DNA from 3 places in the Holtiella tumoricola genome. Region 1 is predicted to be linked to each of the others. Evidence: a T-box and tRNA genes for the amino acid it is inferred to sense, from the RefSeq annotation. Region 1 holds a T-box; the other regions hold tRNA genes.
What was found. A T-box is a leader RNA that pairs with one kind of tRNA and senses whether it is charged. The one in region 1 lies ahead of thrS (threonine--tRNA ligase), so its partner is inferred to be a tRNA-Thr.
Positions count from the first base shown of each region.

Region 2: it has a tRNA-Thr gene. The T-box ahead of thrS (threonine--tRNA ligase) is inferred to sense a tRNA for this amino acid. The anticodon was not compared.
Region 3: it has a tRNA-Thr gene. The T-box ahead of thrS (threonine--tRNA ligase) is inferred to sense a tRNA for this amino acid. The anticodon was not compared.

Region 1 covers NZ_JAQIFT010000074.1:10,122-21,388, forward strand. The annotation lists gene thrS (threonine--tRNA ligase) at 1-573, opposite strand, end outside; gene thrS (threonine--tRNA ligase) at 688-2,634, opposite strand; T-box leader at 2,727-2,929, opposite strand; gene ytxC (sporulation protein YtxC) at 2,996-3,841, opposite strand; gene nagE (N-acetylglucosamine-specific PTS transporter subunit IIBC) at 4,877-6,319, opposite strand; gene hslO (Hsp33 family molecular chaperone HslO) at 6,693-7,568, opposite strand; gene PBV87_RS22045 (class I SAM-dependent DNA methyltransferase) at 7,579-8,361, opposite strand; gene dinB (DNA polymerase IV) at 8,575-9,663, opposite strand; gene PBV87_RS22055 (ATP-binding protein) at 9,725-10,999, opposite strand; gene PBV87_RS22060 (small, acid-soluble spore protein, alpha/beta type) at 11,143-11,267, opposite strand, start outside.
Region 2 covers NZ_JAQIFT010000069.1:773-12,039, forward strand. The annotation lists gene PBV87_RS20820 (NAD(P)/FAD-dependent oxidoreductase) at 1-108, opposite strand, end outside; gene sdaAA (L-serine ammonia-lyase, iron-sulfur-dependent, subunit alpha) at 192-1,055, opposite strand; gene sdaAB (L-serine ammonia-lyase, iron-sulfur-dependent subunit beta) at 1,091-1,753, opposite strand; gene PBV87_RS20835 (YhgE/Pip domain-containing protein) at 1,850-3,967, opposite strand; gene PBV87_RS20840 (hypothetical protein) at 4,122-5,372, opposite strand; gene PBV87_RS20845 (lactate utilization protein) at 5,546-6,181, shown strand; tRNA gene PBV87_RS20850 (tRNA-Thr) at 6,281-6,353, shown strand; gene PBV87_RS20855 (restriction endonuclease subunit S domain-containing protein) at 7,162-8,622, opposite strand; gene PBV87_RS20860 (HsdM family class I SAM-dependent methyltransferase) at 8,627-10,753, opposite strand.
Region 3 covers NZ_JAQIFT010000016.1:183,959-195,225, forward strand. The annotation lists gene PBV87_RS04440 (HAD family hydrolase) at 1-208, opposite strand, end outside; gene PBV87_RS04445 (cation diffusion facilitator family transporter) at 329-1,519, shown strand; gene PBV87_RS04450 (protease inhibitor I42 family protein) at 1,520-1,954, opposite strand; gene PBV87_RS04455 (AbgT family transporter) at 2,128-3,666, opposite strand; gene PBV87_RS04460 (CBS domain-containing protein) at 4,099-4,731, opposite strand; tRNA gene PBV87_RS04465 (tRNA-Thr) at 4,893-4,965, shown strand; cyclic di-GMP riboswitch class I at 5,558-5,648, opposite strand; gene PBV87_RS04470 (Cof-type HAD-IIB family hydrolase) at 5,728-6,507, opposite strand; gene PBV87_RS04475 (MgtC/SapB family protein) at 6,532-7,224, opposite strand; gene PBV87_RS04480 (LrgB family protein) at 7,298-7,978, opposite strand; gene PBV87_RS04485 (CidA/LrgA family protein) at 7,979-8,347, opposite strand; gene pyk (pyruvate kinase) at 8,474-10,219, opposite strand; tRNA gene PBV87_RS04495 (tRNA-Leu) at 10,620-10,704, opposite strand; gene PBV87_RS04500 (DedA family protein) at 10,778-11,267, opposite strand, start outside.

The DNA.
Region 1 (11,267 bases):
TGGTTTTGTACTCATAAGGTGAGGACCTGCACAAAGGTCTACAAATTCGCCTTGTTTATAGAAAGAAATAATTTCACCTTCTGGAAGGTCACGAATAAGTTCTACTTTATATGGTTCACCTGCTTCTTCCATCATTTTAATAGCTTCTTCACGAGGAAGTTCAAATCTTTCAATAGGAAGTTTTGCTTTTACAATTTTTTTCATTTCAGCTTCAATGGCTTTAAATTCTTCCTCTGTAAATGCTGTTTCACGATCAAAATCATAGTAGAAACCATCTTCTATAGCTGGTCCAATAGCAAGTTTTACATCTGGATAGAGATTCTTAACTGCTTGAGCTAAAATATGAGCTGCTGTATGGCGGAATGCCCATTTCCCTTCTTTATCATTGAATGTAAGAATTTCAATACTCGCATCTTCTGTAACTGGTGTTCTAAGGTCTACCATTTCACCGTTTAATTTACCTGCACAAGCAGCACGTGCTAAACCTTCACTAAGGTCTTTAGCAATATCTAAAATAGTGATACCTGCTTCATACTGCTTCTTAGTACCATCTTTTAAAGTAATATTAATCATTTTTCACCTCTATATATTGTATAGTTTCTTTATATTAAGAAGAGCTAAAGTTTATATTACAAATAAACTTCAGCCCTTACTTAGATACTGTTTTAGTCTTCTAAACTTTTAAGTTTATTCTTCTGTAGTTTCTTCTGTTTTATTGCCTGAAACTAAGTAGTTATACTTAGTTTTAATTTCTTCTGTAATTTTGCCAATGAAATCTTGAAGTGGCATCTTGCCTTCTTCACCATTTTCACGACTTCTAACAGCTACCTTACCTTCTGCTTCTTCTTCAGCACCTACAACTAAGATGTATGGTACACGTTCCATACGTGCTTCACGAATCTTGTAACCAATCTTCTCTGCACGTTCATCAATTTCAACTTTTACACCTGCATCTAATAAGCTTGCTTGAACTTTTTCAGCATACTCATGGTATTTTTCTGAGATAGGAAGTACTTTTACTTGTACTGGAGCAAGCCATGTTGGGAATGCACCTGCAAAGTGTTCTGTAATAACCCCAATGAAACGTTCAATACTTCCTAAGATAACACGGTGAATCATAACTGGTCTGTGTTTTTCACCATCTGCTCCAACATATTCAAGTTCGAAGCGTTCTGGAAGTTGGAAGTCTAATTGGATTGTACCACATTGCCATGTTCTACCTAAGCAGTCTTCAAGTTTGAAGTCAATCTTTGGACCATAGAATGCGCCATCACCTTCGTTGATTTTGTAATCATAGCCTAAATCTGTTAAAGCTTCTTTTAAAGCTTCTGTTGCTGTTTCCCAAGCTTCATCACTACCCATACTATCTTCTGGTCTTGTAGAAACTTCTACTTTATATTTGAAACCAAATGCTTTATAGACTTCATCAATAAGTGTTACAACACCTTTGATCTCACTCTTAATTTGTTCTGGAAGCATAAAGATATGTGCATCATCTTGAGTAAAGTTACGTACACGCATAAGACCATGTAACGCACCTGAAAGCTCATGTCTGTGTACAAGTCCTAATTCACCCATACGAAGTGGAAGGTCACGATAAGAACGCATCTTTGTCTTATACACTAACATACCGCCTGGACAGTTCATAGGCTTGATCGCATAATCCATTTCATCAATGACTGTTGTGTACATGTTTTCACGGTAGTGATCCCAGTGTCCACTTGTAAGCCATAAATCTTTATTTAAAATAATTGGAGTAGAGATTTCTTGATAACCCGCTTTTTTGTGAATTTCTCTCCAATAATTAATAAGTGTGTTTCTAAGTTCCATTCCTTTTGGTAAGAAGAATGGGAAACCAGGACCTTCATCAAGGATTGTGAATAATTCAAGTTCACGCCCTAATTTACGATGATCACGTTTTTTAGCTTCTTCGATTTTAGCTAAGTGATCTGCTAACTCTGATTTTTTTGCAAATGCTGTTGCATAAATACGAGAAAGCATTTTATTCTTTTCACTACCTCTCCAGTATGCACCTGCAACAGAAAGAAGTTTAATAGCTTCTACTGGTTTTGTAGTCATAAGGTGAGGGCCTGCACAAAGGTCTACAAATTCACCTTGTTTATAGAAGGAAATCACTTCACCTTCTGGAAGATCTTGAATTAACTCTACCTTATAAGGTTCACCTGCTTCTTCCATCATTTTAATAGCTTCTTCACGAGGAAGCTCAAATCTTTCAATAGCAAGTTTTTCTTTTACGATTTTTTTCATTTCAGCTTCAATGGCTACAAAATCTTCTTCTGTGAAAGGTCTTGCGCTATCAAAGTCATAATAGAAACCATCTTCTATAGCTGGTCCAATTGCAAGTTTTGTATCTGGATAAAGTCTTTTAACTGCTTGAGCTAAAATATGAGCACCTGTATGACGGAATGCCCATCTACCATCTGCATCTTTGAAAGTTACAATTTCTAACTCACAATCTTGATCTAAAGTATCTCTAAGATCTACTCTTTCACCATTTACTAGACCACAACAAGCCATTCTTGCTAAGCCTTCGCTTAAGTCTTTTGCTACATCTAGTACACTAATACCTGCTTCGTATTGTTTTACAACACCATCTTTTAAAGTAATGTTAATCATAACATTCCCTCCCTTTTCAATATAGTGTGTACTATTTCTAGAATTTGGGCATCAAAAAACTCTCGTCCTTTTCTAGCCACAAAAACTAGAAAAGGGACGAGAGTACATTTCCCGCGGTTCCACCCTTATTGTTTCTTTTAGAAACCTCTTGTTTCGACTATAACGTAGTCAACGGATTGGTTCTCAATCACTCAGAGCTGGTCTTCACCTATATTGCTTTAAAAATGCTCCCACCAACGCATCTTCTCTCTGAAAAAGTTCTATAAGCTACTTGTCTCTTCAACGTTTTTAAATATTCTATACTCATTCTATTCAAATTCCCCATCACTGTCAACACCATTCTTAACATAGTAGTTTTTTACAGCTGTTTTTGACAAAACTCACAGCCTTTACAACATATAAGTTGATCTCTAAAAAGAGTCTTGAGTGTTTCTAAAAATGGTTTATTTAATTTTTCATAGAAATCATGTAATACAATCTCTTTTGGAGATAAAGTGATAAGCATATGCAACACGCGATCTTCTATAGTAAGTGCTTCATCTTCCAAGTCTTCACAATACAATTTGGTCCAATAATCCGTTTGATCTTTTTCTTCTTCATCAAACAATAAAATAGTACCATCCTGTCTAGGCACTAAATGAACAAGCTCTATTTGCTCTTCCTGTAATCCCTTCATTTGTAGCAAAAAATTTATAAATTGTATATAGTCTTTTTGCATCTCATAGTCATATATGGTCTGTTCTATTACATCTTCAAGGATTACTTTATATTTTTCACTTCTAAAAGTAATCCAGCCATCTATGTTAATTTCCTTATATTTCTCTAATTCTTTATATATAGGAGTATAAATTACATAATAAGAAATATAAGATACACCATCTTCCTTAGCTATATAGTTATTATGGATAAATAATTTTTCTATTTCTCTTTTCTCCATTTTATCTAAGTCTTTACGAGCCCTTAAATAAGTTTTTGCAAATCCCTTTAAAAGTTCCTCTTGAATAAAATCTCCTATTAAAGTTACCATATTATTCAAGCTTTGCTCTTTATCTTTTTTATTCGGAGTAAATTTAAAACTATCTATATGCGCAAAGTGATCTTCTTCCCATTTCTCTCCTTGAAACTTTTGCTCTATTAAAGCACTCTCTAGTTTCGTCTTAAAAGGTTCTCCATACTTTTGTGTCCAGACTTTATATTGAATCATTGTATGCCTCCTCTGACTCCTCTAATTCAATATATGAGTGACCACTTGTTCACTTTCCCCAATATTAAATGTTCTTTTTGAATATTTTTAATGTGAGGATAAAATAAATATTTGGTTAAGTGTGAGGGCATGTAGGCAAGCTTATTATATTCCAACTTTTAGTCCTCAACTTTTAAGACAGGCTAAGTTCATTTCATCAAACTAACGGTCAAAACTCAGAAAACAAGTTCACTTTTCTTCAAACATTCCCCTAAAACCAGTTTGATTCCATTCACTAAGCCTCTCTAAAAACTCTGCGGAGGAAGTTTCCATACAACAACTTACCTTACAGCCCATCACATAATAGCCCCTTCCGATAGAAAAATAGCTAAACTACATGATGTATTTTCTAAACATCTTTCATGTGAAAGTGCTTAATCATTTAGAAGTTTAAATCAAAAGCACTATCAATTCTACAAAGCGTGTCTTACTTAACCCAGTAGCAAAAGGTATTGATACCTGCAAGATTTTGCCTTCCGAAGAAGAAACATTTACTCCTATCTCTTCACCACGGGGTGTCACTGGAAGTGAAAACTTACCTTCGTGAGTAGAAAAGGGCGGTAATACGTGGGTAACCTCACTGAAGCTTTTTCGAGGATGGACTTAGAATATAAGCTACATACAGTTTAGTAATCTCTTCGCTGGCGCAGTCCACAAAGTGAGGGAGGCATATTCGTAGACTTGATTCAGTGAGCTGGATAGGTGCGTTCTCCGGAATCTGCCTACGTAGCTTTCAGATAAGAAATGTACGAAATAAAAAAATAATGGTTTTAGGTGTGCTGTTTGAGCGTAGCGAGTTCACACCGTTATTATTTTGAATGAGTTACATTTCTCTGAAAGCGGAGTGTAGCAGGTGGAGGAGAATCCACCTAGCTAACTCACGCAAGTAGACTAAATATAAGCACACCCTCACTCTATAAAATATTTATTCTATAATTCAACGTATAAGAAGGGCTACTACGCATTTTGCGTAGTAGCCCTTCTATATAGTCTTTTTTATTTACAAAGTTTTGCTAGTTCATCAGCAACAAATTGTACTTGTGTTCCAATAATAATTTGGATACTTGTTTTGCTTGGTCTCATAACACCACGAGCACCTGATGATTTAATTTTCTTTTCATCAATTAATGTGTAATCTTTGATTTCAAGTCTTAAACGTGTGATACAGTTATCAATAGATGCAACGTTACCTTTTCCACCAAGACCTTCTAAGATTGTTTTAGCTACTGCTGTGTAGTCATTATTTGCAAGAGTTACTTGCATTTCATCTCCATCAATGTCATCATCTTCTCTACCTGGTGTTTTAAGATTGAATGTTGTGATTACAAATCTAAATACTGCATAGTAAACTACACCAAAACCTAAGCCAATTGGAACTAACCATAATGGGTTAAGTGCCATTGGTGCTTTTAAACTAAGTATTAAGTCAACAAGACCTGCACTAAAGTTGAAACCAGCTCTTACTGGTAATAAAGCTACAACAAATGCTGAAATACCTGTTAAGATAGCATGGATTAAGTATAATACTGGAGCTAAGAACATGAATGCAAACTCAAGTGGTTCTGTAACCCCTGTAAAGAATGAACAAACTGCTGCAGCACTTAATAAACCAAATGCTACTTTTTTCTTGTTATCTTTAGCTGTATGATACATAGCCAAAGCTGCTGCTGGTAAACCAAACATCATAACTGGGAAGAACCCTGCCATGTACATACCTGTTTGACCAAGTGTACCTGTACCTGCCCAGAAGTTACCTAAGTCATTGATTCCTGCAACGTCAAACCAGAATACTGAGTTGAGTGCATGGTGAAGGCCAACTGGAATAAGTAAACGGTTAAGGAATGCATAGATACCTGCACCTATTGCACCAGTACTTAAGATACTTTTTCCTAATGTTACAAGGCCTGTATAAAGAATAGGCCATACAAAGAATAAAATAATTGTTGCAACAATTGTAACACCTGCTGTTACAATTGCTACACAACGTTTACCACTAAAGAATGATAAGAAATCTGGCAACTTAGTATTTTTAAATTTGTTATAACAAGTTGCACCAATAATACCTGAAAGAATACCAATGAATTGATTGTTAACTTTTCCGAATGCTGGATTTACTGCTGCTACGTCTACGCCTGTAAACATTGCAACTGCACCTGTTGATAATAATGTTTGAATCATTAACCATGATACTAAGGCTGCAAGTCCTGATGTACCATCTTTATCATCAGACATACCAACACCAACACCTATTGCAAACAAAATAGCCATGTTATCAATTAATGCAGAACCTGCTTTAATTGTAAACGCTGACACTATGTTGTTAGCACCCCAACCTGTTGGATCAAGCCAATACCCGATACCCATAAGGATACCTGCAACTGGTAAACATGCTACTGGGAGCATTAATGATTTACCCAGTTTTTGAAGATACTTCATCATAATTATTTCCCCCTTATTCTGTATTTGTTCATTTTTAAAGGTGATATGTTTTAATAAGTATAATATGTACAGTTTATCCACCTTCACCGCTTAATATCGTACGTTTCCTAGAAAACAAAAAAACCAAATTTTGGGACACACAAAAAATATATATTTTAAATTACTAAAATATGTATTTTTATGTCCGCAAAATTTGGTTTTGCCTGCTTTACCAGTAACACCCCGTTCGATATTTGCTAAAATTAGTTTAGCAAATCCCAACATGGTTGTCAACAATTCAAAACATTTTTTTGTGCATTTAGTCTGTTTTATACTAAAACACCAATTTTCATTTGTGCATTTATTATTGTTTAAATGTTTTATTTAAATTTTTTTAAAGTTCATCTAAAATTTCTTTTAAATCTTTTTTATCAAACTCATATTTTGTACTACAGAAATGGCATACAAGTTCTAGATCTTCTTGATCATCATTTACGATATCTGTAAGTTCTTGTTTTCCTAAGCTAATAAGAGCACGTTCCATTTGTTCTTTTGAGCAATCACATTTGAATCTAGCTTCCATCGTATCCATGATGTCAATATCATCTCCAAGAAGCATTTTAATTATATCCTCAATAGATTTACCTTCATCCATATAACTTGTAAGAGATGTAAAAGTCTTAAGTCTTTCTTCTATTTGTGTGATTGCCTCATCTGTAGCATCTGGAAGTACTTGAATAATAATTCCACCAGCTTGTTTAATACTATAGTCACGGTCAATAAGTACACCAAGAATAACTGCTGTATTCGTTTGTTCTGAGTCTGCAAAGTAAAGGCTAAAGTCTTCTGCAATTTCACCTGAAAGCATAGGTACTTGTCCTGTATATGGTTCTCTCATACCAATATCTTTAATTACTGTCATGACAGCATTTCCTATTGCACCACTTACGTCTAACTTACCATTTTCCTTTTTAGGAATATCTACAATCGCTTGATGAGGGTAACCTTTAACATTACCTTTTGCATCAGCCTCTACTGTAATACCTTGGATAGGGCCATCCCCTTTAATCATAACACATACTCTATCAGAGTCATTTTTAAACATAGCACCCATCATAAGTGTACCTGTCATTGTACGTCCAAGTGCTGCTGATACTACTGGTGATGTACCATGATGTGCCGTTGCAACATTCACAAGTTCTGTTGTATTCGCACCAAAAAATCTAAATTGTCTACTACTATCTGTTCCTCTTACAATATAGTTTTTCATCGTATCCTCCTTAGTCCACGTAAACTTTTCCGTCTACTTGTTTTTCTCTTGCTACAAAAGTAGCACGAAGTGTCTCTTCATTATAAGATTTATGTGTATAATCATCATAAATTGCAACAAGTTCTAAGCCTGCTTTTTCGATGATTTGTTTAATACATTCTATTGAATAAGCTTTTTGATAATGGACTTCTTCAAAACGATCATAACGTCCATCTTCATCTTGTACAAAGAAGCTTACATAGAACTCATTGATTTGTTGTTTTTCATCATAAAAGTTCTCCCAAATATATGCAGCCTCTTCTGTCTGCTCTGCAAATACTTTATCCCCTAGAAGGGTTTTATATTTATGTGGTAAATTCACATCAAAGATAAATAATCCGTCTTTTTCAAGATAATTATTTACCCATTTAAACATAGATAGTACTTTTTCTTCTTCCATAAGATAATTAATACTATCGCAGCTACTATAAATAACATCAACTGTTCCATAAAGCTCAAACTCTGTCATATCTTGCATAAGGTATAAGATGCCACGCCCAGCTTCTAATTCCTTTTCCCTAGCAATCATCAACATTTCTTCTGACCCATCTATCCCAATAACGTCTAAACCACGATCAGCAAAGAGTTCACACATTGTTCCTGTGCCACAACCTAAATCACAAATAAGTTTAGGTTCAATACCGTGTTCTTTAATCACACTTTGTATAAAGTCTACCCATTGTACATAAGGTGTATCTTCCATAAAAGTATCATAAATCATTGCAAAATCATTATAAATGTCCAATTTCTCCACCTCTTTATCTGACGACTAAACTTTATTGTACACTAGCAGTTTTTTCTATGCAAATGTAATTTAAAATTTACATATTAATTCCTTCTAATAAAATATTCTTTTGGTTTCTATCATAAATTATACTTGATTTGGTTATATTAATGATAGACATAAATTTTTCTCCCTTCAATCCACTAAATAGACCATGAGAAACTCGTTCTCATGGTCTATTTTTCATTTCAAACTATCCATATATTCAAATAATGAAATATTTTCATGCTTACGCTCATCTTCAGTCATAAGATGAGATAATGTAATCCCCAATAGCCTTACTTTTTCATCTAAGTTATCCACTTTATGCATCAATTGTTCCACATAATTCATAATTTCTTGCGGCTCAACAATAGAAGAACTGGTCATCATACTTCTTGTAATTTGATTAAATTCACTAAACTTAACTTTTAAGGTTACATTTTTTCCCCATACACCTCGACGTTTTACTCTTAAACTTACTTCTTCCGCCAGTGCTTCTAAAGCCTCTTTAGCTTCTATACTACTTAAACGTATATCTTCATTAAAAGTTGTCTCTGCTCCTATTGACTTGCGTACCCTGCTACATTCCACTTCTCTCTCATCAATTCCTCTTGCAAAGTCATATAAAAGATAACCTCGTTTTTTAAATACGCTTACTAAGTAACTCAGCTCTAAGTTCCTTAAATCTTTTCCGTAATGTACTCCTATTTTCTTCAATTCCTCTGCAGTCACTCTACCTACTAAAAAAAACTTATTAATAGGTAGATTATCTAAAAGTTCTTGTGCCTTATCGGGCGTAATAACTGTCAAACCATTAGGTTTTTCATAATCTGATGCAATCTTAGCTAAAAATTTATTATAAGATACCCCTGCCGAACCCGTTAAATGCAGTTCATTCCATATAGCTGCTTTAATTTCCTTAGCAATCTGTGTAGCAGAGGACATTTGCTTCTTATTTTCTGTTACATCTAAGTAGGCTTCATCTAATGATAAAAACTCTACTTTATCTGTATAACGCCTAAAAATTTCACCTATTTGAGCTGATACAGCTTTATATACTTCAAAACGCGGTCTAACAAAAATAGCATGGGGACAAAGTACCTTTGCTGTTTTTCCTGGCATTGCAGAATGAATCCCATACTTTCTCGCTTCATAAGAACACGTTGCTACAACACCACGTTCATTAGGATCACCACCTACAATAAGTGGCTTACCTTTTAGGCGTGGATTATCACGCATTTCTACTTGTGCAAAAAAAGCATCCATATCAACGTGTATAATCTTGCGCATACTCCACTCCCCTTTGTTCCTAGTTTAACCGTATTAGTGTATCATTTTTTCCTCAAATGTTCTATAAAGATTCTAACTCTCCCTCTATGTAATTAACAAATTGTTTAGCTGTACGTCCTGATTTTCCGTTATTCCACATTTCCCATTTCAATGCTTCTCTTTCTAAAACCTGCTCATCTATTTGAATATTTCTCTGGGCTACAATTCCCTTTACAATATCTAAATACTCCTTTTTATTAGGACTACTAAAACCAATTCGCATACCAAATCTATCAGAAAGAGAAAGCTTTTCTTCTACTGTATCGTTTCCATGTAACTCATTTTCACTCATCTGTTCTTGAATAAGATGTCTACGATTAGACGTTGCATAAATAACCATATGTTTTGGCTTTTCTTCTAATCCACCTTCTAAAATGGTTTTAAGCGCTGTATAAGTTTCTTCTTTATCTTCAAAGGCCAGATCATCTATAAAAATAATAAAATAGTAAGGTTTATTTTGAATTAACCCCATTAACTCTTTTAAATGCATTAACTGGTCTTTTCTTATCTCTATCATTCTTAACTTTGTTGTACTTGCAAAATGATTAAGTATAGCTTTTACCATAGAAGATTTACCTGTTCCCCTAGCTCCATATAAAAGTAGGTTATTGGCTGGATATCCTTTTAAAAAGGCATGCGTATTTTTTAATATATCTTGTTTTTGTAACTCATAGCCAATTAAATCATTAAGTCCTATTGAGTCAGGTTTCTTAATACCTACAATCTCTTTATATCCTTTACTATCATCCCATTTAAATGCATAGTATTTAGCAAAATTACCACAACCTCTCTGATGATAAAACTCAAGTAAAGTTTCTGCTTGATCCCCCCATCCCTCTCTTCCTAATACTTCGACACAACGCTCCTCCTCATTTCCCCAATCTAAAAGTCCTTCTATTGCTCCTTGCATACAAACTGCATCTTTATGTTCTAATAAAATTTGTTTAAATATCTTAGAGTTTATACCACCTATTTGTTCTAAAAGATTTAATTCTATTTCTAAACTTTGCTTAATAGTTTGAGGGATTAATTTTTCTTGCTCCAAATAATATGTTATAAGATTTTCTCCATATAAAAGCTTATTTTCTATATAACCTTTTAAAGATTGATAAGGCTGTATAGTATAAAATTTATAAGTAAAGCTATTATAGGCTTCAATTAATATTTCTAAGTCCTTCTCTTCTAAAAAATGTTCAATGACCTCTTCTAATTGACTTATTAACTCACTTTGTCTTAAATTTCTAAGTACGCACAATCTTACAAACCAGGACTTCATCAATTTTAAATTTGCTTTCATACAATCACATCATTTCTCTTTCAAATTTTCTTATGCCTATCCTATCACAATATTTCTTTCAATTCAAAATTCTTTTTTCGCATAAAAAAATAGACATTGAATCAGTTTCCTGTTTTCAATGTCTATTTCCTTTCAACTATTCTTTACATATTTTCATTTTCTTTATTTTTAAGTTCACGTTTCTTCTTAGTCATAAGTCCACCAATACGTCCTGTTTCTTTAGGTGATAAGCTTTTCCATCCATCTTTTTGTACTTTTTCTAAAAGTC
Region 2 (11,267 bases), on a different contig from region 1:
GGTTGTAATATCATTTCCAAAGATTTTTACTTTCTTATTACGAATAACACCATTTATAGCAGCAGATAGACCTGCTGGTCCTCCGCCGATGATTGCGATATCTAACATAATAGTTCCTCACCTTCTGTCTTTTTATTGCTCACTTATATTATATGTGATTTTTTTCTTATTGAGTAAATTATTTTGGTAACCTAGTCACACTTACCACATCTTTGGCAAGCTGTTTTTGTCGCTGCAAGACCACCAAGTGCTGTTTCACGTAGTTCAAATGGAATACTACGACCTACTTTATACATTGCTTCTACAGTTTCATCAAATGGAACCAGATGCTTAATACCCGCTAATGTAATCTCTGCACTAATTAAGGCATTGGAAGCCCCCATGCCGTTTCTATTTTGACAAGGTGCTTCTACTAATCCACCTACTGGGTCACATACAAGTCCTAAAATATTTGCTAGCGCTGTAGATGCTGCATCTAAACATTGTGCAGGTGTACCACCAAGAAGTTCTACTACTGCTGAAGCTGCCATTGCTGAAGCTGAACCAATCTCTGCTTGGCATCCACCTTCGGCCCCAGATACTGTGGCATTACGCGTAATAAGATATCCTACCGCACCTGCATTTAAAAGTGCTTCAAGCATTCTTGCATCACTAAATCCACGTTCTTCTTGAATAGCTACAAATACACCTGGAATAACTCCTGATGATCCTGCTGTTGGTGCTGCTACAATAAGTCCCATTGAAGTATTGACTTCTAATACACCCATTGCATAGCTAATGGCTTTAGAGACTAAGCTACCACAAGCTGAATCTTCTTTTCTTTTATAGATCTTTTTAGCTTCTCCACCAATAAGTCCTCCCATTGAAGTGAGATCTTCTGTGAGCGACCTTTTAATTGCATTTTTCATAATATCATAAGCGTGCATAAGTGCCTTTAAAATTTCCTCTTCACTCATATGACCTATTGTTTTTTCACGTTCTAGCATAACCTTTGAAATAGGAAGTCCATGTTCCTTACAAAGGTTAAGTAACTCTTCGGCTGTTTGAAAGTTCATAGTTAATGTCTCCTATCTTTACCTAAAAAGCTTGTCTATATAATGGTTACCTTTAAAATAGATGAATGATTTCTGATTTTATCCACTACGCCTTCATCTATATTTTCGTCTGTTTCAATAATAGTGTAGGCCATTGTTCCTTTACTTTCACGATAAAGACGCATAAATGCAATATTAATGTTGTAATCACTAAGGGCTTCTGTAATATGAGCCACAACCCCTGGTGTATCTTGTTGTTTAATAATCATTGTACAGTATTCACCTGTAAACTCTACATCAATGCCATTGATTTGATCAATACGGATGTTACCACCGCCAATAGAAACACCAACAACAGTTGTAATATCTCCTGTTTCATCTTTGGCAATAACCTCTACTGTATTAGGATGATCTGTATGTTTTACTTCATTTGGCTCAAATGTATATTTAAGACCAGCTTCTTTTGCATGGTAAAAAGCATCTTTAATGCGTTCATCTTCTGTGTCCATGCCTAAAATACCTGCTACAAGGGCCTTATCTGTCCCATGCCCTCTATAAGTTTGTGCAAAAGAACCATATAAAATAAACTTCACTTCACAAATTGGTTTTTGAACGAGCTTGCGTACCATAAGTGCAATACGTACCGCTCCTGCTGTATGTGAACTGGAAGGTCCAATCATATTTGGTCCAATTACGTCAAAAATACTTATTTCTTTCATGTCTTTTTACCTCGTCTCTTTTTGACATTTCCTTTTATATTATACATAGATGTGGTTTATAAGCCAAATCTATTTTTCAACCTACATCTAAAACGTCTATTCGCCTAATCCTGAAAGCTTAAACTTTTCATTAAAAAGTTCATGTACAATTTTTAATGATTTTTTAAAGAGTAAACCTACTAATAAAAATACAATAGCAAATACAGCTAAATGAATAAGTTGATTATATAAGTTTGGATAGAATATTCCCCCTTGAGCTTCTCTTAAAGTACCTATAGCATAGGTAAAAGGCACAAATCTACTTATAATTCTAAAGAAAGGTGGAATAACTTCGATTGGGAAGGTCCCACCTGCCGAAGAAATTTGTAGTACTAATAAAATAATTACAATCCCTTTTCCTAAGTTACCAAATAAAGCAACCAATGTATAAATAACACAGGTGAATACAAAAGCACTCACCAGGCTTAAGAGAATAAAAGCTAGTTTATTAGATACATAAACTTTTAAAATGAAAAGGTCTCCTAATGCAATAATTAAACTTTGGATTAAAGATAGAAAAAGATAAGTCATGCCCTTACCTATATATTCTTCTCTCGGTGTGACATCTTCTAAGGCAGATTCTGTTGTAAGCATAGCTGATAAAATAACAATACCTACCCATATTGCCAAAATAGTATAAAAAGGTGTCATCGCTGAACCATAGTTAGGAATAGGATAAAGTGCCTCTTCCTCTAGCACAACTGGTGAAGCAATATATTTGGCTATAAGTTCTGGATTGGTTTCTAAAAGTTCTATGAGACTATCTAGCTCTTCTCCATTTTGAAAGAAACTTAATTTCTCTGCAAATCTATGAAGTTCATCTTGAACCATTGGTAACTGCTCTTGCACTTTGTTAAGAACCTTTTCCCCCTTTTGAAGCGCATCAATCCCTAAACCTTCTACATTTTCAAGTTTTGGAAACAGTAAGGTCACATCTTTACTAAGTGTACTTACTTGCCCTGCTATTTGAGTCGTTTGGTTAATCATTCGATTAATCTGTGGTCTTAATTCATTTTGGAAGAAAGTTAAACTTGCTGTAATCGTACTTTTTATATTAATGGTTTCTATATTAATAGTTTCTAAACCACTTAAAGCTTGTTCCTTACCTTGTACAAGCATATCACTTGCTGTATTAAGTTCTGCTTCTAATGTCTTTAAACTTATATTGAGATTCTTTAAGGAATCATGAGGTAGCTTAAGTACACTTAAAAGCCCCATGACATTTTGATTCATCTTTTTTAAACTCCCTACTGCCCCTTGTATATCTTGTAAAGTATCATAAACTGCTTCGGAGTTACTTAATTCAGTTTTTACCTGCTCTACAAAGTCTATCACATCACCTGCGATGTTTTCCATTTCATTCAATGTATTTTCTGTTGTATCTCCAATATCTCTGAGTACTTCAGAGGTCCCTTCTAATGCCTCTTGTGCATTGGCTGCTACCTGCCCTATTTGAATAACTGTATCTTCTGCTAAAGGAAGCTTATCACCTACTGTTTCTAATACTTCTTCTGCTTGTACAATACCTTCATAGTAACGTGTAATATCTTTAGCAATTTGTTCTCTATTCTCATCTAACTCCATCATAGCTATGGCAAGGTCTTTAAGCTGTGGCATATTTTCTTCTAAGGAAAAACCTACTTGATTAAATGCTTCAAAGATTACTTCATTAGCTGTAGTAATAATATTTTCTGAAACCGTTGCCTTAAGTGAATTGGCACCACTTGAAGTTATTTTAGGTGCAATGGCATTACTCTTCTCATTAATTACATACACCAATGTAGGCTTTTGCTGATTTTGAGTTGTAATACTTTTTAGATCTTCAGTAAAAGTAGAAGGAATCTTAATGTATGCATAATACTTCCCACTGCGTACGCCATATTCTGCATCTTCTAATCCTACAAATTCCCATCCCAATTTCGTATTCTTTTGCAGTTCTTCAATGACCTGATTACCAATATTTAATGGTTCATCTAAAAGTATCGTCCCTTGATCCTCATTAACAACAGCTACTTTTATTCCTCCTGTTGCACCATAAGGATCCCAATTGGCTTTGATGTTAAACCAAGCATATAACGAAGGTAAAATAAGTAACCCACACACAATAATAAATGTAGGAATATTAGTGGTCATACGTTTTAAATCTTGTTTAAAAATTGTCCCTATTTTTCTCATATTCATATCCTTTGCCTACATATTTTCTTATCTTTATAGTTTGGTTTTGAAAGTTAAAATATACTTTCACATGAAAAAAGGAAGATAAAATGAAAAACTCTTTTAATGAGCTTTCCATTTACCTTCCTTTTTTCATGTATCTATTTAGAAATTTTTAGTAGATTGCAATTGAACCAACCGCTTTCTCTACTGTATAGCCTAATTTTTGAAGTTCTTCTACACTAATGTATGAAGTACTATTGTCTGTAATAGTATTAAGTGCTACAAATGTACCATCTACTTCAATACCAGCTTTTTTAGCTACTTCGTCATATTTAACTTCTTGACCAAGGTAACCTAATGTTAGTTTTGCTGGTACATAAACTTTATCTGCTTTAACAAGCACTTTACAAGTTTCTTCTTTTCCCATACCATCCATGATGATATTTGTGTTTGTGTTAATGATAGCCATTTTAGGCATCATTGCTTCCATTAATTCTGTTTGTGTCATTTCTAACACTTTTTCTGGTGCTTTGATTTCTTTTACTTCTGCTTTTGCAGTATCAGCATCCATACTCATATTCATAGTCATATTAAGCATAGGAATTGCAAAATTCATTACTAATTTTTGATTCACTACATCTTTGCCAAAAGTATAATCCATTTTAAATGTACCTTTTACCATAGCTTCTGCCATTGGTATAAGTTGATCAAGTTGTACTTTGACTTCATCCATTTGACCTTTTAATTCTGCAATTTTGTCAGCTGGAATGTTTAATTGGTATTTTGTATTTAAGCTTTCAATATTCTCTGTTGTTGTTAAAATAATTTGTTTTACAAGAGCTAATACTTCTTTTTCATTTAATTCGATTGTATATGTATTATCTTTTTTAGTTACTGCTACATCAAATCCTAAATCTGCAGCAACATTTTTCATCATTTCATAGTATTTTGCTGGATCTTCTAACATACTTTGTTTTACAAAAGCCATCATCATAGCTGTTTGTTCATTACTATCTGTAAATGTGATAAAATCTGTATCAGCATTTGTTAAGATTTCTGGTACAGTCATACCATCTACTGCAAAGCATTGTGCTAAGTAGTTTTTACTGATATAAGTTTTATCATCTTTCATAATGATTTTTGCATCATTCACTTTAATTACTTGACCTGTAGCTGTAGCATTCATATTCATAGTAAGTTCACTACTCATATCTGCTGTATTAGCATGTCCATCCATATCCATTGTCATTTTCATAGTTTCATCAGCTACTGTCATATCCATTGCCATTTTAGCTTTAATTGTACTTGCTTCCCATTTGCTAGACTCTTGGCATTTGTTCCAAAATTCTACTTGAGTTGTACTACAACCTGTGAAAACAAGTGCAAGCACAAGTAAAAGAACGGGTAATAATCTCTTCTTCATAATAATCCTCCCTAAAAGTTTTTTCATAGACAATTATACTCCTTTGTTTAAATTTTACAAGTATTGTAACTATATTTTAATATTAAGATTTGTTAAGGTTTAATATTATTCACTCTTGAACTTTACATTATGTTATAATAAGAGTACATTAAATTCTATTGTGAGGTGTTTTCATGTCTATTCAAAAAGAGTTCTTTGCTAAACAAGCTGATGTTATTATGAAACAACTTCAAAAACGTCATATGAATGGTTATTACTGTGAAACAAAAGAAGATGCGCTTAAATTAGCCCTTTCTATGATACCAGAAGGCTCTAGTATTTCTTGGGGTGGCTCTGAAAGTATTAAAGAAATCGGTCTCTTAGATGCACTTTATGAAAAAGGTACATATACACTCTATGATAGAGCCCGTGCTCTTCCTAGTGAGATAGACGACATGCTTCGTCGTAGCTATTTTGCTGACTTCTATTTAATGAGTAGCAATGCAATTACATTAGGTGGAGAACTGATCAATATTGATGGTAACGGTAACCGTGTTTCTGCTATGATTTATGGTCCTAAAAAAGTTGTTATGATTGTTGGGATGAATAAAGTGACTACTAATGTTGAAGAAGGTATTGCACGTATTAAAGCAACTGCTTGTCCACAAAATGGCATTCGTCTTAATCGTAATACGCCTTGTGGTACTGTCGGCGTTTGCGGCAATTGCTTAAATCCTGATTGCATGTGTATGCACACTGTTATTACACGCAATAGTCGGGAAGCTGATCGTATTCACATTATCTTAGTTGGTGAAAGCTTAGGGTATTAAATCCTTAAGCTTTCCCAATTAACTTTATTCTTAATTTTGATTTACCAATATTGACAAATGTACAGTAATATGATATTCTAATTGAGCATTCAGTCATGCGCTGTTATAGCACAGTCGGTAGTGCACTACATTGGTAGTGTAGAGGTCGCGGGTTCGATTCCCGCTAGCAGCTGTATAAAAAAGTGAGTAACTTCAAAAGCATTTGGAGCTACTCACTTTTTTATTTAACTTGTTTTGTGTTGCCATTTGCCATCTTTGTTGCCTCTTGTGTTGCCCCCTTCCAACATCATATAATTTACTCAATACTTCGTAACCTCTCCAAGAAGGCAACATACAATCCCATCTTATTAGCATGGATTTATTTAATTTTTATAGTATATTACATTTTTTCTATTTTATATTGCACTTTTATTTCACACACTAAAAAAAAGACACTAGTACTAGAATACTAATGCCTTAATAACATTTTAAGTTTACCTTCCTGTTTATTTTACTTATTTGAGTATTACCTGCTGGACGGACACGTAAAAAAACCGTATTTATATGCTAATATTTCATATTAAAACTATCCGCATTTTAATCTAAGTATTATCAAACTAATTTGCTATCTCTCTCTTAGCATGCACAGATTTTAGACTCCTTAGCTTTATACTTTTTACAAATTTTATATGAATCTATATTATCTTAAATTTCATATGCTTTATTACAATGTTATACTTAAGTTCACATTTAAATATCATCTACTTTCTTCCCTGTAAAACTCCAAAAGCTATTTTTGAGCATAAAATAATGACTACATTAGTAGCAAGTGAAAATTATTTCCTCACTTTTAACATGTAGTCATTCTCTATAAAACTATATTAGATATATGATTTTTCAAACTATTATTTCAATTTTACCACTTATAATAACAAGACACTTTTAACATCCTATTATTATAATATATAGTCATTTAAACTTTTATTACATTTTTTCTTATTTTAGCAAGTATAACTTTGTTTATCCTTCAATTTACCTTGCTTTAAATCATTTATAACTAACTGTAATACTGCAAAACACTTTATCCTAAAGTTATTTAAATCAAATACTCCTGAGCTCTTTATTTTATCTTCATCAAATTCATCTACTTTTAGCTCTTTCGGGTTATAATATAATTTTGCTATATCATTTTTAAAAGTATCATCTACCTTAGGAATTAAAATCATATCCCAATATCCTATGGCAAAACTTCCTCCATTTCCCCCTACCGCCATTTTCTCTAATATTTTATTCTCACGTAAAAAATTTAAGTATAAAGCTAAAAAAATAGATTTAGAAAGTGGTGTCTCTTGATTTATTGGGTAAATAATGGTTCCATGGAAGTTAGTAGTAAATTTCATGCTCTCATCACAAATTGCAAATGTTTTACCTACTACTCCTTCAGAAGAAAATAAAATATTACTTTTCTCTAGGAACCATACTTCATTTCGTGCACCTAAATATGTTTCTTCTAGAATATATCCTGCGTTACTAATATCACTAGGATATACCAATACATTGAAATTAGGTTTATATTCCTTGGTCTGAATAGACCTCCCTAAATCACGCTTAGCTAAATTAGGTCCTCTCTTTAGCTTAAATCCATACTCTTCAAGACTTTCATATCCCTTATCATAATTTAGTACATTATGATACCAATTGAATACAGTGTCCGAATAGATACCCGCATCAACCCTATTCTCTTCTACTAACTTACTAAATGTAGGTTGAACATAACTATATTTTCTTTTTATTATTTCATCTTCTAACATTGCATTACTAGAACGTAGTTTTTCATATGAGTAATGTTCTGCATATGCTATATTTTTAGTAACACTTTCAAAAAAATCATACACCCATTCCTGATTTTGTACATATGGCAATTTACATTTCAAAAAAAGTTCTCCTGAGTGCCTTATCGTTGAACCTTTAGGTGTTAATGCATCTAATTGTTTTAAAAAATAAGAATCCTTTAATAGAGCTAAACAGTAATATTTATATTTTTTCTCCTTAAAATTCAATTTCACTAATCCTGAAGAAAAAACAATGTCTTTCTTTGAATTTTGAATAAATAAACATGTATCCCCAATATTGGCATCTTTACATAATAAAACATCATGATTATAAACCATATTATTAAATTCATACTTAGGATTTAAGCAAATCAACTTTTCTCTGTCAAATCCATAGTTAAATTTATTTATACAGCTATTTCTCAAAAAACTAACATTGGATTTTTCTACATAAGTTATGCTACCTGGTTCTTCACCTTTTATATATGGTACATTATCATCTAAAAAATCTTTCAGTTCTTTTTGGTGTTTATTTGGTATATTAATTTCTTTGTAGTTATTAGGTGATAAACTATTTCTGTTAATAATATCACTAATCTTTACTTCTTCTGGGATAATAACATCTTCCATTTTCTCACTCCAAAAATATTTTTTTCAACTCAGCTTCTTGGAATAAACACCATTCTCTGAACTGACTTATTGTTTCAGTAAAATCTTCATTTACTCTAGATTCACCATGCTCATCTATTATTGTTTCAAAACTTTCTTCATCTAATAAGTAATCACTTTCAAATACTACATTTCTATTTGATGTTTTTTTAATGTATCCTACATTCTTTATTTCTTTAACAAATACTGCATAATCAGATTCAATTAACTCCTCTAACCTATCTGGCGTTGGCTTATATCCTACTATGATTGTTGTATTCACACCTGTTTCTGCAAAAACATTTGATGGTAAGTCAAATAAAGCAACTAATCTCACCTTCTTATATAACCATTCTCTTACAAATCCCCAAGTATTATTGGATGCTATCGCATTGCTTAAAACAATAGCAAATCGACCATTATTTTCTAGTATCCTTACTGTATTTTCCAAAAATACAACACCTAAATCTAATCCTTGCTTTGGATTTTCCTGCACATATAAATCATATAATTCATATAGCTTTGCAACTTCTAAGTCCTGTGCTTTACTTAAATCTAAGCTTCTTCCCTTTCCAAATGGGGGATTAGTTAAAATAACATCATACTTCATTAATTCAGTTTCATCATACCATACATCCCACTTACCACCTGCATGCTTAGTTGTATCTAATTTTACGCCTTTACCTTCAGTAGATAATTTATGATTAATAGACCCTTTATCAGGAAAATATTTTATTGCTGCGTTTCCATCTCCATTAAGTAGCATATTTAACTGTGCTAAAACTGTCATGTTATAGTCATTATCAAATCCATATAAATTTCTATCATCTAATTTTGCACCTGAATTAACATAGCTCATAGATAAAAAATCTCCACTTCCACAGCAAGGGTCACATACTGTTTCATTTCTTCGAGGATTAACTATATTAACTATAAATTCTATAATTGGTAATGGTGTTAAAAATTGCGCATTTTCATCCTTTTTAAATTTAGTTGCAAAGTTATAAAATACTAATTGATATAAATCACTTTTTCTTGATTTATAGAATGAATATACTTGAAATTGTTTTACAATCTCAGCAACAACCCTAACATGTCTAATATTAGTCCATGTAATTCTGTTTTCAGCTAAAATATTTCTATAGTATCGTTTAGCTTCCTTATATAATTCTTTCATCCTTTCAATAAAAACTTGGACACCTGGCTCACTTAAATTAGATACTAAATTTTCATCTTCATTAATATAAAATCTTAAGAAACTTCCATGTTGGTCTGATTGCTTCTCATCAAATATTTTCAAAGCAATTAGTTGAATTAATAAAGAGTACCCCTCTTCATTAAACAAACTAACCGATTCCAAAGTTCTCAGTATGTGACTTAATGCCATTTTCATACTTTCATCATTTATGGTATATACCATATCTAAGTCTTCTATTTTTAACTTCTCTCTTGTCCCAACTTCTCCCTTATTAATTGCTCTCATTAAATCATGGTAACTAGGTATTAAATAATAAGGGTCTGTAATTTCTAGCTGATATTTTTCTAGTATCCTTTGACTTCTAAGGAAATTTTTTGCATTATCAAACCTGGTAATTACATTAGCTATTTTTTTAAATAGAAATAGCCTACCTGTATCATAATATACTCCCATCACAAAATTGCCTTCTGGCTCATTAATAGAAGCTCTTATTTGAGAACTAAATACTTGTTCTATTTTCTTATCATTTCTTTTAAATTCTATAACACAAATAGCTAATTCTCTTACTTTATTTAGCGAATCTACATCCTTTTTGTTCTCTCTATACTTCTTATAGTAATCTACCCACTCTACTGAGCTAAAGATAACAGCATCTATCTTAATTGGGTCTGAGTTGATATTTCCTTTAGGAAAGTATATTTCCGTTCCTATGTGGTCTCTTGGGTATAACCCTGATAAAATAACAGAATAAATAAATTGCCACTTATAATATTCTTCATTCGGCTTATTATTTACATCTTTAATAGATATATTTTCTACATATTTTCCATCTACTGTAACTAATGATTTTGCTATTTCCTCCTTACTCCCGTATTCGGTGTCAAATTTAATTTTTGCTTGTGAGAAATTCAACATAGTACCCCTTCCTTCTACACTTTATCCCCTATTATACTATTGTATACCACCAGAATTCAACCTCCCTAGTTGTTTATACTTTTTAATATCTTTTTTACGTCGCCCTTTTGACACCCTAAAGACGACTCCTAATTGAAAAAAACGACATTAATGACCACTAATTGAAACTTCCTTCATAATTCAACACATAACAAAAATCCCTACAATTCTTGAAAACCAAGTAATTGTAAGGCTTTATTTAATGCATCTGATAGGATTCGAATCTACGACACACGGTTTAGGAACCCTACTAGTTTATCATGTACTATTTATTTTGCTTTTTATCAATTCTTGTAACCTAATATTTTCTTCTTATCTATTTAAAATTTTTGCTTATGTCTTTTCATTTTTTAGTTCACCCCTGCCCATACTTAACTCTTTAGTTATAGTATGTCGTTAATCTTCTAAGTAATATGCTCTTCTTAGAGTTCTATTTACTGTAAAATCAAAAAAATTATGTATTTTTTCAAATCAA
Region 3 (11,267 bases), on a different contig from region 1:
CACCATTCATAACTACCACTGGTGCACTAAGACTAAGACCTTCTAATAATGTGACAACTGTAGCAGGTGTACGTGCTGTTGCAACGCTAAATTGTAATCCTTCTTCTACTGCTTTATTAATGACTTCTTTTGTATAAGAAGTTATTTGTTTGTCTCTATTTAAAAGTGTTCCATCTAAATCTGAAATCCATAATGTTTTTGCTTGCATAATGCCTCCTCAAATGTTGTCTTACTTCATTATAACAGATTTCATCCATATAATGACTGGTATTTGCATACAATAATGATACATGTTAAACTGTTACCATTATATATGTGGGAGGCCTATATGACAACTTTTCTTATACGATTATTTGTAAAAAATCCTGAAGATATTAAAAATCCCTTTGTACGCGAAAGATATGGTCTATTAGGGAGCTGGGTTGGTATCTGCTGTAACCTTGTCCTCTTTTTAAGCAAATTGCTTATCGGGCTTATTTCTGCCAGTGTTTCCATTATGGCTGATGCGGTTAACAACTTATCAGATGCAGCTTCATCCATTGTAACCCTTGTAGGTTTCAAAATTTCTGCCAAACCAGCTGACGAAGACCACCCTTTTGGACATGCAAGAGTGGAATATATAGCTGGACTTGTTGTCTCCTTTATTATTATCTTTTTAGGTATTCAACTTGGTTTATCTTCAATCAACAAAATCTTCACACCAGAACCTATGAGTGTATCTCTTGTAACGATTATTGTTCTTATTCTTTCTATATTAATGAAGCTATGGATGAGTTTTTTTAACCGCAACCTTGGTAATCGAATTAATTCATCTACATTAAAAGCTACTGCTACCGATAGTCTCAACGATGTTATTGCCACAAGTGGTGTCTTAATTTCTGTAATTATTTACTTCTTTACCTCATGGAATCTAGATGGCTATATCGGCGTTGTTGTGGCAGGTTTCATCATTTATTCCGGTATCAATGTCATTCGTGAAACAGTAAGCCCTCTCTTAGGAGAAGCACCTACTTTAGAACTTGTAGATGAAATTCAAAACAAGCTTTTAAGCTATGAAGGTGTACTTGGCATTCACGATCTTATGGTTCATAACTATGGTCCAAATCGTTGTTTTGCTTCTGTTCATGCAGAAGTTTCTGCTACAGAAAACATTCTTGTAAGCCATGATCTCATCGATACCATTGAACGCGACTTTGCACTTGAACTTGGTATTCATTTAGTTATTCACTTAGATCCAATCATTCAAGACGATGAACTTACAAATACACTTCATTCATTAGTCATTAATTGTATTCACGAGATTGATCCTCTACTATCTATTCATGATTTTAGAGCTGTCCAAGGTGTGACACATACTAATCTTATCTTTGATATAGCAGTTCCTCATAACTTTGTTTCATCTGATAAAGAACTTGCTTATTTAGTCAATCAAGCTGTTAAAAACTATGATGAGAGCTTCCACTGTGTAATTACCGTTGATCGAAGCTATCTCTCTACTACAATAAACACCACAAAGTAATTACTTTGTGGTGTTTTGTTTTTTATCTGGATAAGAGCCACAAGCACAAGGTAAGACTTCTACCTCAAAAAGGATACGTTTCCTTATGCGAGACATACGTTTTTTATCAACATAGTCTGCCATAATCTTATATCTACCTGCACGAGTAGCTTGAATAAGCCATACATGTTTATTATGATCATTAACTACCTCTTCGGTTATCTTCATACCTTGAGGTATATTCAATTGCCATTTAAATCTTCCATCTACCTGCTCGTCTAGTTCAATTTTCATATTCTGTCCTACTGTCGCCTGATTATATCCAGGTAGAAGTTGATATTTCACTTCTTCAATTTTATCTCCTGTATGCCTGAAGAGTCCAGTTTGCTCCTCTGATTGATTAAGAATAGAAAGTAGTGTCCATGCCACAATTGCTGTCTGTACTTGAGTATTCATTATCAGTAACCTCCTAGCTAGACATAAAACATATTACCACTAATATCCTATTCTTATTTTACATATTATGTGCCTTTTCCCTAAAATATTTTAATCATCCCAAATTAAGGACACTTATAAAAATAGAGGCGCTACACCCTCATGTGTTAGCGCCTCTATTTTTATATCTTTTATTAGAATCCTAATGGAATACCAAAAGTGAAGAATCCAATTAGTAATGTTGACCATACAATTAAGAATGCAATTGAGTATGGTAACATAAGTGCAATCATATCTCCAATTGTGTATTCTGGTTTGTATTTTTTCATGAATACGAGTACAACACCTGCATAAGACATAAGTGGTGTAATAATGTTTGTAGATGAGTCAGCTACACGGAATGCCGCTGCTACAACATCTGGTGTCATTCCTGAATGTACTTGGAATAACATTGGTACGAAGATTGGACCAAGAAGCATCCATTTTGATGTTAAACCACCTACAAAGAGGTTGATAAGTGCTGTTACAAGGATAAATCCAATAATAAGTAAAACTGGTGAGTTATCAAGTCCCATTGATTGAAGACCTTTTGCTCCAAGGAATGTAATATATGTTCCCAGATTAGAGTTACTTAAAAGCGCTAAGAAGTTATATGAGAAGAATGTTAAAACAAGTACATAACCCATGTTACCCATTTGTTTTGCCATTGCTTTGATAATATCTTGAGCTGACTTAAACATACCTACTTTGATACCAAAGAATACACCTGGTACAAAGAACATAAATGTAATCATTAAAATAATGTTATCTAAAAATGGTGTTACTTTTGCACCTTCTTCATTAATGTATGTAGCTAAAGGACCAAACCCTAACATTGCTACAATAGCACCTGCTACTAATAAACCAAGACCTGCCCATTTTAAACCTTTATTTTCTTCTGGTTTAACAGTGAAGTCACTTAAATCAATATCTTCTGGAACAACATAATCTTGTTTTTCAAGTTTAGGTTTAATAAATTTGATAGTTACAAATGCCCCTACAATTGAAAGAACAAATGTTGAAGCTACTACAAAGAAGTAATGCATTGTTGGTGCATTTAATGCTTGCCCTGCTGCATTTACAAATGGCACCCCTTGGCTCTCTGCAAAGAGCTGAGCATTTTTACCAATGATAACGTCAATTGATGTTGCTGGAATAAGGTTAGCACTAAATCCAGCTGAAACTCCAGCAAATGCTGCTGCCATACCGATAAGTGGGTTTTTCTTAAGACCTGCATATAAAAGACCTGCAAGTGGAATAAGGATAATGTAACCTGCATCTGAAGCAATACTACTCATAATCCCTAAAAATACTAATACAAATGGTAAATATTTATCTGATACTTTAAGTCCTACTTTTTTAATAAGTGCTGTAAGAAGACCTGATTCTTCTGCAATCCCTACACCAAGCATAATGATAAGGATTGTACCAAGTACCCCTCCACCATAACCTAACCAGTTTTTAAGTAGAGCATTGTCAAAGATCCATCTAATATTTTCTGATGTAAACATGTTCTTAATCTCATTTACAACAGTACCCCCATCAGCTCCCATAGTTTCGAATGTTTTACCACCTAATACAAGTGTTAAAAGCATTACTACTACATAAAGCCCAATAAAGATAATAACTGGATCAGGAATTTTCTTACCTATCTTTTCTATGAAAGATGTACGTGTTTTCTTTTCTGCCTTCATCTCTAATCCCTCCTGTTTACTAAGCTGTCTATTTTTCGTTTGTCGTTAACCTTATGTTAACTTATTTATGTAACCATAATAGCATCTGTTTTGCAAGTTGTAAACCCCTTTTGTGCATTTTCTTATTTAAAGCATATTTTACACACATCTATTTTAGATCATTTTTTTCTCTCTTTTAATCTTTCATTTTTCTCATTCTTTATTCACTTTATCCCACTAAAGTCCTTTATAATTCAAGCTTTCATAGAGTTTATCTTTAATATAATTATGTATTTTCTTCTATAAACATAAAAAAAGAAGTAGCCTATTAAGGATACTTCTTTTTGGTAAAGATTTGTTTTTTCATCTTATGTCTATTAATTTTGCAAGTCATCATAACTCAAATTGCAATTTATCATTCCTATTTCTGAATTTTAAAAATTTAACTTCCTTTTATTCATTACATTCGTCTACTCTTCTTACGGTAAACCCACCTTCATTAAGTGCTTGAATAAGTGCCTTAACATTTTTAACATCTACACGTAGTATAATCTCTCTTAAATTCATCACTTCAATATCAATTTCTGCAATACTTATAATATTAACCCCTTGCTTTGTAATGATTTCAGTAAGAGTTGCTAGTCTTCCCTTTACATCTCTTGTAGTGACTTCAATTCTTGTATGCCCTACACCTAATATTTTATTAAAGGTCTTGAAAATAGCTTTATGGGTAACAATTCCTATAAACTCACCTTTCTCATTTTCAACAGGAACAAATTGTAGATTATGTTCTGCAAGTACTTGTCCTGGTACTTCAACTAAATCTCTCTCTTTTACTGCAGCAATTTTTGTTTTCATAAGTTCTACTATAGGGCGCTTTAAAAAGATTTCTTTCTCTTCACTACCATTAAAGTATTCTTCAAATATATATTTTTTAGAGATAACACCTACAAATTTTTTACCTGTTACTACTGGCAAAGATAAAAGGTGGTTTGTATCAATAAGTGCAATTGTGTCAGCAATAGTTGTTTGTACATCTACAACAGTAAGCTTTTCCACAGGAATCATGATATTTTTAACTAGCATAATTATTCCTCCTTAATTATGTAATATTTTAATTATATCACATTATATAATTATTTTCAGCGAACTTTATATATAGTACATTATATTCTTTACATTAAATATAATTATTATAAAATTTGACTACTACATCTTAAACTGTTATAATATCTTTATCTTCATTTGCTGGAGTAGCTCAGTAGGTAGAGCACATCACTCGTAATGATGAGGTCGTGAGTTCGATCCTCATCTCCAGCTTTACAAAAAGGGACACATCATCTTCGATGTGTCCCTTTTCTTTTTACCTATATCCAATCTAAACGTAAACAGGGTTGATACACTACGTCATTAGTGCCCAACCCTGTTCTCTCATTTATTCTATTTACTTTCTACCCGTTTTTGATATTTATATCTATATAAGATATTATAGATATTCTATATTTATTAAAGAGTCTTTCTAATATTTTTCGTTTAAATGTGTATATTTGCTTATTTTTAAAAAAGCTTTTTGATATTTGCTATATTATCTTTTCCGTTAATCTTATTTATATATTTCGTCTACATATTTCTATATTTTATTTTGGGAGAGGATATTTCATATATTTTGATATTTACTGAATTAGGATTTTAAACATAAATTGGGAGAGGGACGTTTAAATCCTAATCTTTAGTTCGTACATCTATATTTTTGCATACTTTTAAAATATGTTGGGGGTAATAAGGACTCTTTAAAATAGAATTTGAGTAAATTTGTACGATCCTCCTTCTTTGCAAATTTACATAACCGATTAGGTTAAAACGGGCTTTGTTCGCACAAAAAAAACACCTGTTATAACTAACTGTTATCTGCTTCGGTAACTGGCTACCATCTCTACTAAATGTAGAATTAAGGCCCTGTAGTTTTGCGTCATTACCTTTCGGTAATTTTGCCTTTATCGGTCATGTGGTGCTTAACATCTTATATATCGACTTATTTTTAAAACACTTTATAGCTTTTTAGAAAAAAAATTAAATTTTTTTCTAATTTTTTTCTAAAAGATGTCGAATACAGTCTTCTACTGAATCAACAGTATATTTTACATAGGATTTTAGATCTTCTTCTGCATGATTAAATGTAAAAGACGATGGATAACTTTCAAACATACTTAGATCATTCCATGAATCACCAATTACATAAATATGTTCTTCACTGCTTTCAAGTTTATCCATAAGTTTAGCAATGCCTGAAGCTTTCGAACACCCCTTAGGCACTATATCAATAAAAGTTTGATTACGATAAGCTATAATATCATTTCTATATCTATTATTTAACTGATTCTTAATCTTTTCTACTTCATCCACTGTCGCACCAAGGGCAATTAATGAAATAAGCTTAATCTCACCACTTTTTTCATTCATTTCTTCTTTTGATACTTTTTGTACTTCTAATGCCATCTGGTCAATAAAATCCGGATAACGATCCATATACGTACTGTATCCATCTACATAAGCCATATAAAAGCCATCTTTCTGGTCATAAGCATCATAAATCTCTTTAGCTACACTTTGTTTTATATTTTTTTCATAATAAGATCCTAAATGACTATCTAAAATGAATGCTCCATTACATAGTACAAGACCATCTATCTCTAAGTCATATTGTTCAAATACCTGTTTGGTATTAGCAAAGTCTCTTCCTGTACATAAAATAAAAGAATGTCCCGCTTCCTTTAAAAGCTTTATAGCATCAAGTGTCGTTGTAGCAATTTCTCCATTAATTAATAATGTTCCATCTATATCTGAAGCCAAAGTTCTCTTCATTCTATTCCTCCATATTTTTATCATCTAAAGTTCCTCTATATGCCTTACACCTTCGGCACTACTTAACAAACTCAAAAATTTTGCATGTTCTATTTTGGCAGGTGCTTTAATCGTTAATAATGTAATAACTTGAGTATCAGTTTTAATCTTAGGTTTGATAATATCTATTTCAGCCACTTGTAAGTGATTTGCCTTAGCAAAATCAAAAAAATCGCTTACACTGCTCATATTCGTAAATTCCACATATACGTTAATAACCTTAGATTTTGCAGCTACCTTATGGGTAACACTGTGCAAGGCTGTCATTGCTATGAAAATATAGATATAGGCAATAATAGCTCCACTATAAAATCCTATTCCTATAGCAAGCCCTACACATGCTGATGCCCATAAGGCTGCTGCTGTTGTAAGTCCCTTCACTTGATTTCTTCCTGTTACAATAATTGTACCTGCTCCTAGGAATCCTATACCACTTATTACTTGTGCACCCATTCTAACAGGATCCCCACTAAGACCCCATTTTTCAAATACATATTGATTAGTAATCATTGTTAAGGCTGCACCCATACATACAAGCATATAGGTTCTAAAACCAGCCGGCCTTTTCTTTTTAACTCTTTCTAGTCCTAATAGTCCACCAAAAAGTAGAGCCATTCCTAGTCTTACACTAATCGATAAAATATTAATTTCGGATAAAGCATGTTGTAATGTTTCCATATCCATTTCCTCAATAATATCATTTTGTCTAATATCTCCTAGTATAAGCCTTTTTCAATTTTTAATGCCCTTCTTATAAAAATAAGGAAAATAGAACTGTAAAAATACCTGTCATTCCTATCGCAAGTCCTGACATAGCACCTTCAAGCTCTCCGATTTGAATAGCCTTACTTGTTCCCATGGCATGACTTGATGCCCCTATAGCCAAACCAGCAGCCACTGAATGCTTTTCTAACTTAAGGACCTTGATCATACTAGGCGCTACCACTGCCCCTAATATACCTGTTATAACAACTGCCCCTATTGTAATCCCCGCTATACCTCCTTGCTTACTTGCAACTTCTATAGCAATAGGTGTTGTAACGGACTTAGGAATAAGTGATGCAGTGATCGTATCACTTAAGCCAAAAAGCTTACATAACAAAATAACACTTGTAATAGAAGTTAATGCGCCTACAGCTGTAGAAATAAGAATGGGCAAAATATTAGTCTTTAATGTTTCTAAATGCTCATACATTGGAATAGCTAATGCTACGGTTGCAGGTCCTAAGAATAAATTAATCAAGTCTCCTCCTTTATTAAATGCTTCTAGAGGTATATGACAAGTTTGTATCACTATGATTACAATTCCTATAGCAATAAGTAGTGGGTTGAGTACAGCTACTCCTGTTGTTTTATGTACTTTAAGACCAATCTGATAAGCTACTAAACATAATACAATCCCCATAAAAGGTGATGCTATCATTGCTTCCATCTATCTATTCCTCATTCTTTCTTGTAGTTTAGTAATACCTTTAGCTGTAAAAGCTGTTACTGTAAACGTTATAAACGTAGTCAAAATACAGATTGCTAATATGGGTAGTAAGTCTCCTTTTACTGTTTCAATACTCTCTATAATTGATACACCTGCCGGTATAAAGAAAAATGCCATATTACCTAATAAGAATTTACCTAACGTTTGAATCTGCCTAAGCTTTATCCATTTTAGAAATAGTAAAATAAACAGGGCTAACATCCCAATTATATTACCTGGTATGGCAATTGGTAATAATGACGCAATACCTTCCCCTCCTAAATAAATTCCAAAAATCACTGCTAGCTGAATAAACATATGTGCATCCATAAAAATCTCCTTCACTACAGTTAATTATATTGCAGTTCTATTATCTGCCTTCAGTCTTATAATTTCAAGTGTAATTAAGAGCAAAGTAAAAAAAGGAACTCAAAAAGAGTTCCTTTTTAAAACTTATTAAGACATGTAAGATACTACACCACGTGCACTATCCATACAAATTGTTGTTCCATTTTTTAAGATTGTAGTTGCATTTGTTGCACCTACGATTACAGGAATATCTAAAGCCATTCCAACGATTGCTGCATGTGAATTAACACCTGATTGCTCAGTAATAATACCAGCAGCTTTTTTAATAAGTGGGAAAAGTTCATTTGAAGTTTGTGGAACAACTAAGATGTCACCATCGTTAAAGTTGTTTTTTACATCTTCAATACTGTTACAAATACATACATTACCACTTACACTCTTTTCGTTAAGACCAGTTCCAGATACTAAAATCTTTCCCACTACATCAACTTTCATGATGTTTGTAGTACCAGATACTCCAAGAGGCATACCTCCTGTAAGTACTACTAAATCACCTTTTGATACAATACCTGTTTGTTCTGCAGCTTCGATAGCTGTTTCGAATAAATCAGTTGTGTTATCTTTTTCATCCATGAGTACTGGAATAACGCCCCATGTCATAGCAAGTTGGTAGTAAGTTTCTTTAGATGTTGTACATCCAATAATTGGACATGTTGGACGGTATTTAGAAATCATACGAGCTGTACGTCCTGATTTTGTAACAGTAACGATTGCTTTTGCTCCTAAATCATGTGCAGCTGCACATGTTGAATGAGAGATCGCATGAGTTACATTTTGTACTTCATCATCTTTTCTATTTTTGAAACGATTTACATAATCGATATCTCTTTCTGTTTGAAGTGCAATACGAACCATGATTTTTAAGGCTTCTACTGGGTAAAGACCTGCTGCTGTTTCACCTGAAAGCATGATTGCACTTGTACCATCATAAATTGCATTTGCAACGTCATTAGTTTCTGCACGTGTTGGTCTAGGATTTTTCATCATAGAGTCAAGCATTTGTGTTGCAGTAATAACTTGTTTACCTGCTGTGTAAACTTTTTTGATGATCATTTTTTGAAGAGCTGGTACTTCTTCAAGAGGAATTTCTACACCCATGTCACCACGAGCAACCATTACACCGTCAACTACACGAATGATTTCATCAATGTTGTTAACACCTTCACGGTTTTCGATTTTAGCAATGATTTTAATATCGTTCGCATTACATTCTTTAAGAATTTTACGGATTTCTAAAATATCATCTGCTGTTCTTGTGAAAGAAGCTGCAATGTAATCAAAGCCTGTTTTAGCACCGAACATAATATCTTCTCTATCTTTTTTACTAATGAATGGCATTGAAAGGCTAGCTTCTGGTAAGTTAACCCCTTTATTATTTGAAAGTGCACCATCATTAATAACTTTACAGATAATGTCTGTATTATCTTTAATATCGATAACATTTAATTCAATAAGACCATCATCTAAAAGAATAGCTGAACCTACGTGAACATCGTTTGGTAAGTTTTTGTATGTTACGCTTACGATCTCTTGTGTTCCTTCAAGATCTCTTGTTGTAAGTGTGAATGTATCGCCTTTTTTAAGCATAATTTTTGAGTCTTTAAATTTACAAACACGGATTTCTGGACCTTTTGTATCTAACATTGTTGCGATAGGAAGTCCTAGTTGTTCTCTAAGTCTTACAACTGTGTCGAATTTTTGTTTGTGACCTTCATAATCCCCATGTGAAAAGTTAAAACGTGTGATGTCCATACCTGCAAGCATTAACTCACGTAATACTTTTTCGTCATCAGTTGAAGGACCAAGTGTACATATGATTTTTGTTTTTCTCATGTTTTTCACTCCATTACTCTAGCTGTCTAATCTATTTTGTTTCTCTTACATCATACTGTATATAGGCCCCTATATTCAAGTATGAATGTCGGGATTTATTAATTTTGTAGATATTTATATAGTATGCCTAATTATTTTACATTTATTTAGTGTTTCTGATAGCTATTTTTTGACATTTTTCTATTTTATTTTTCCACTCTCTTTGTATATATGTTTACACATTATCGCCACAATATTCTAAACACTTTGTTTTTATGCACTTATTGCACAAGAATTTTTCAATAAATTCTAACTCCTAAAAAATAATTATGAGCCTTTCTTAATCTATTACCTAAACGTAAATTTCTTCAAAAAGCATATATAAAAAGCAATACACTATTAGTGTATTGCTTTTTATATATGCAGGTAACAGGACTTGAACCTGCATGAAGAAACCCCTCAATAGAACCTGAATCTATCGCGTCTGCCATTTCCGCCACACCTGCTTATTCAAATATTCACACTATTATTCTATCACTTTTATCTTAAATAAACAATATTATAGCTTAAATTATTATATCATCGCACAACAATACCCATTATATATCCTGCTAATATAAAGCCACAATTCCAAATTGCAATACCACCTATAGAGTAAATTGTAAAACTCCATACTTTCATTTTCCCTGTTCCTGCAACTAATGAAATAAGTGTTCTTGCTACAGGAATCAGACGACTAATAAATACACCTTTATTTCCATACTTATCTAAGTACCCAAAACTCTTATCAATAGCTGGTCTAGATTTTTTAAACTTAGTGTACACCTTATCTACAACAGGGTTTCCTATATAATATCCTAATGCATACAAACTATAACTTCCTAGCATACCTGCAAGGACAGATATAACTAAGGCATAAATAAAATTAATATTGCTTGTTGCTACTAAGAATCCTGCAGCAGGCATAATAATTCCTGCTGGTAGCCCAGGCAAATTTAAATATTCTAAGTATACAATAATGAATAAGAAAATAATTCCATAATCTTGCATATATTGTACAACTGTCTCC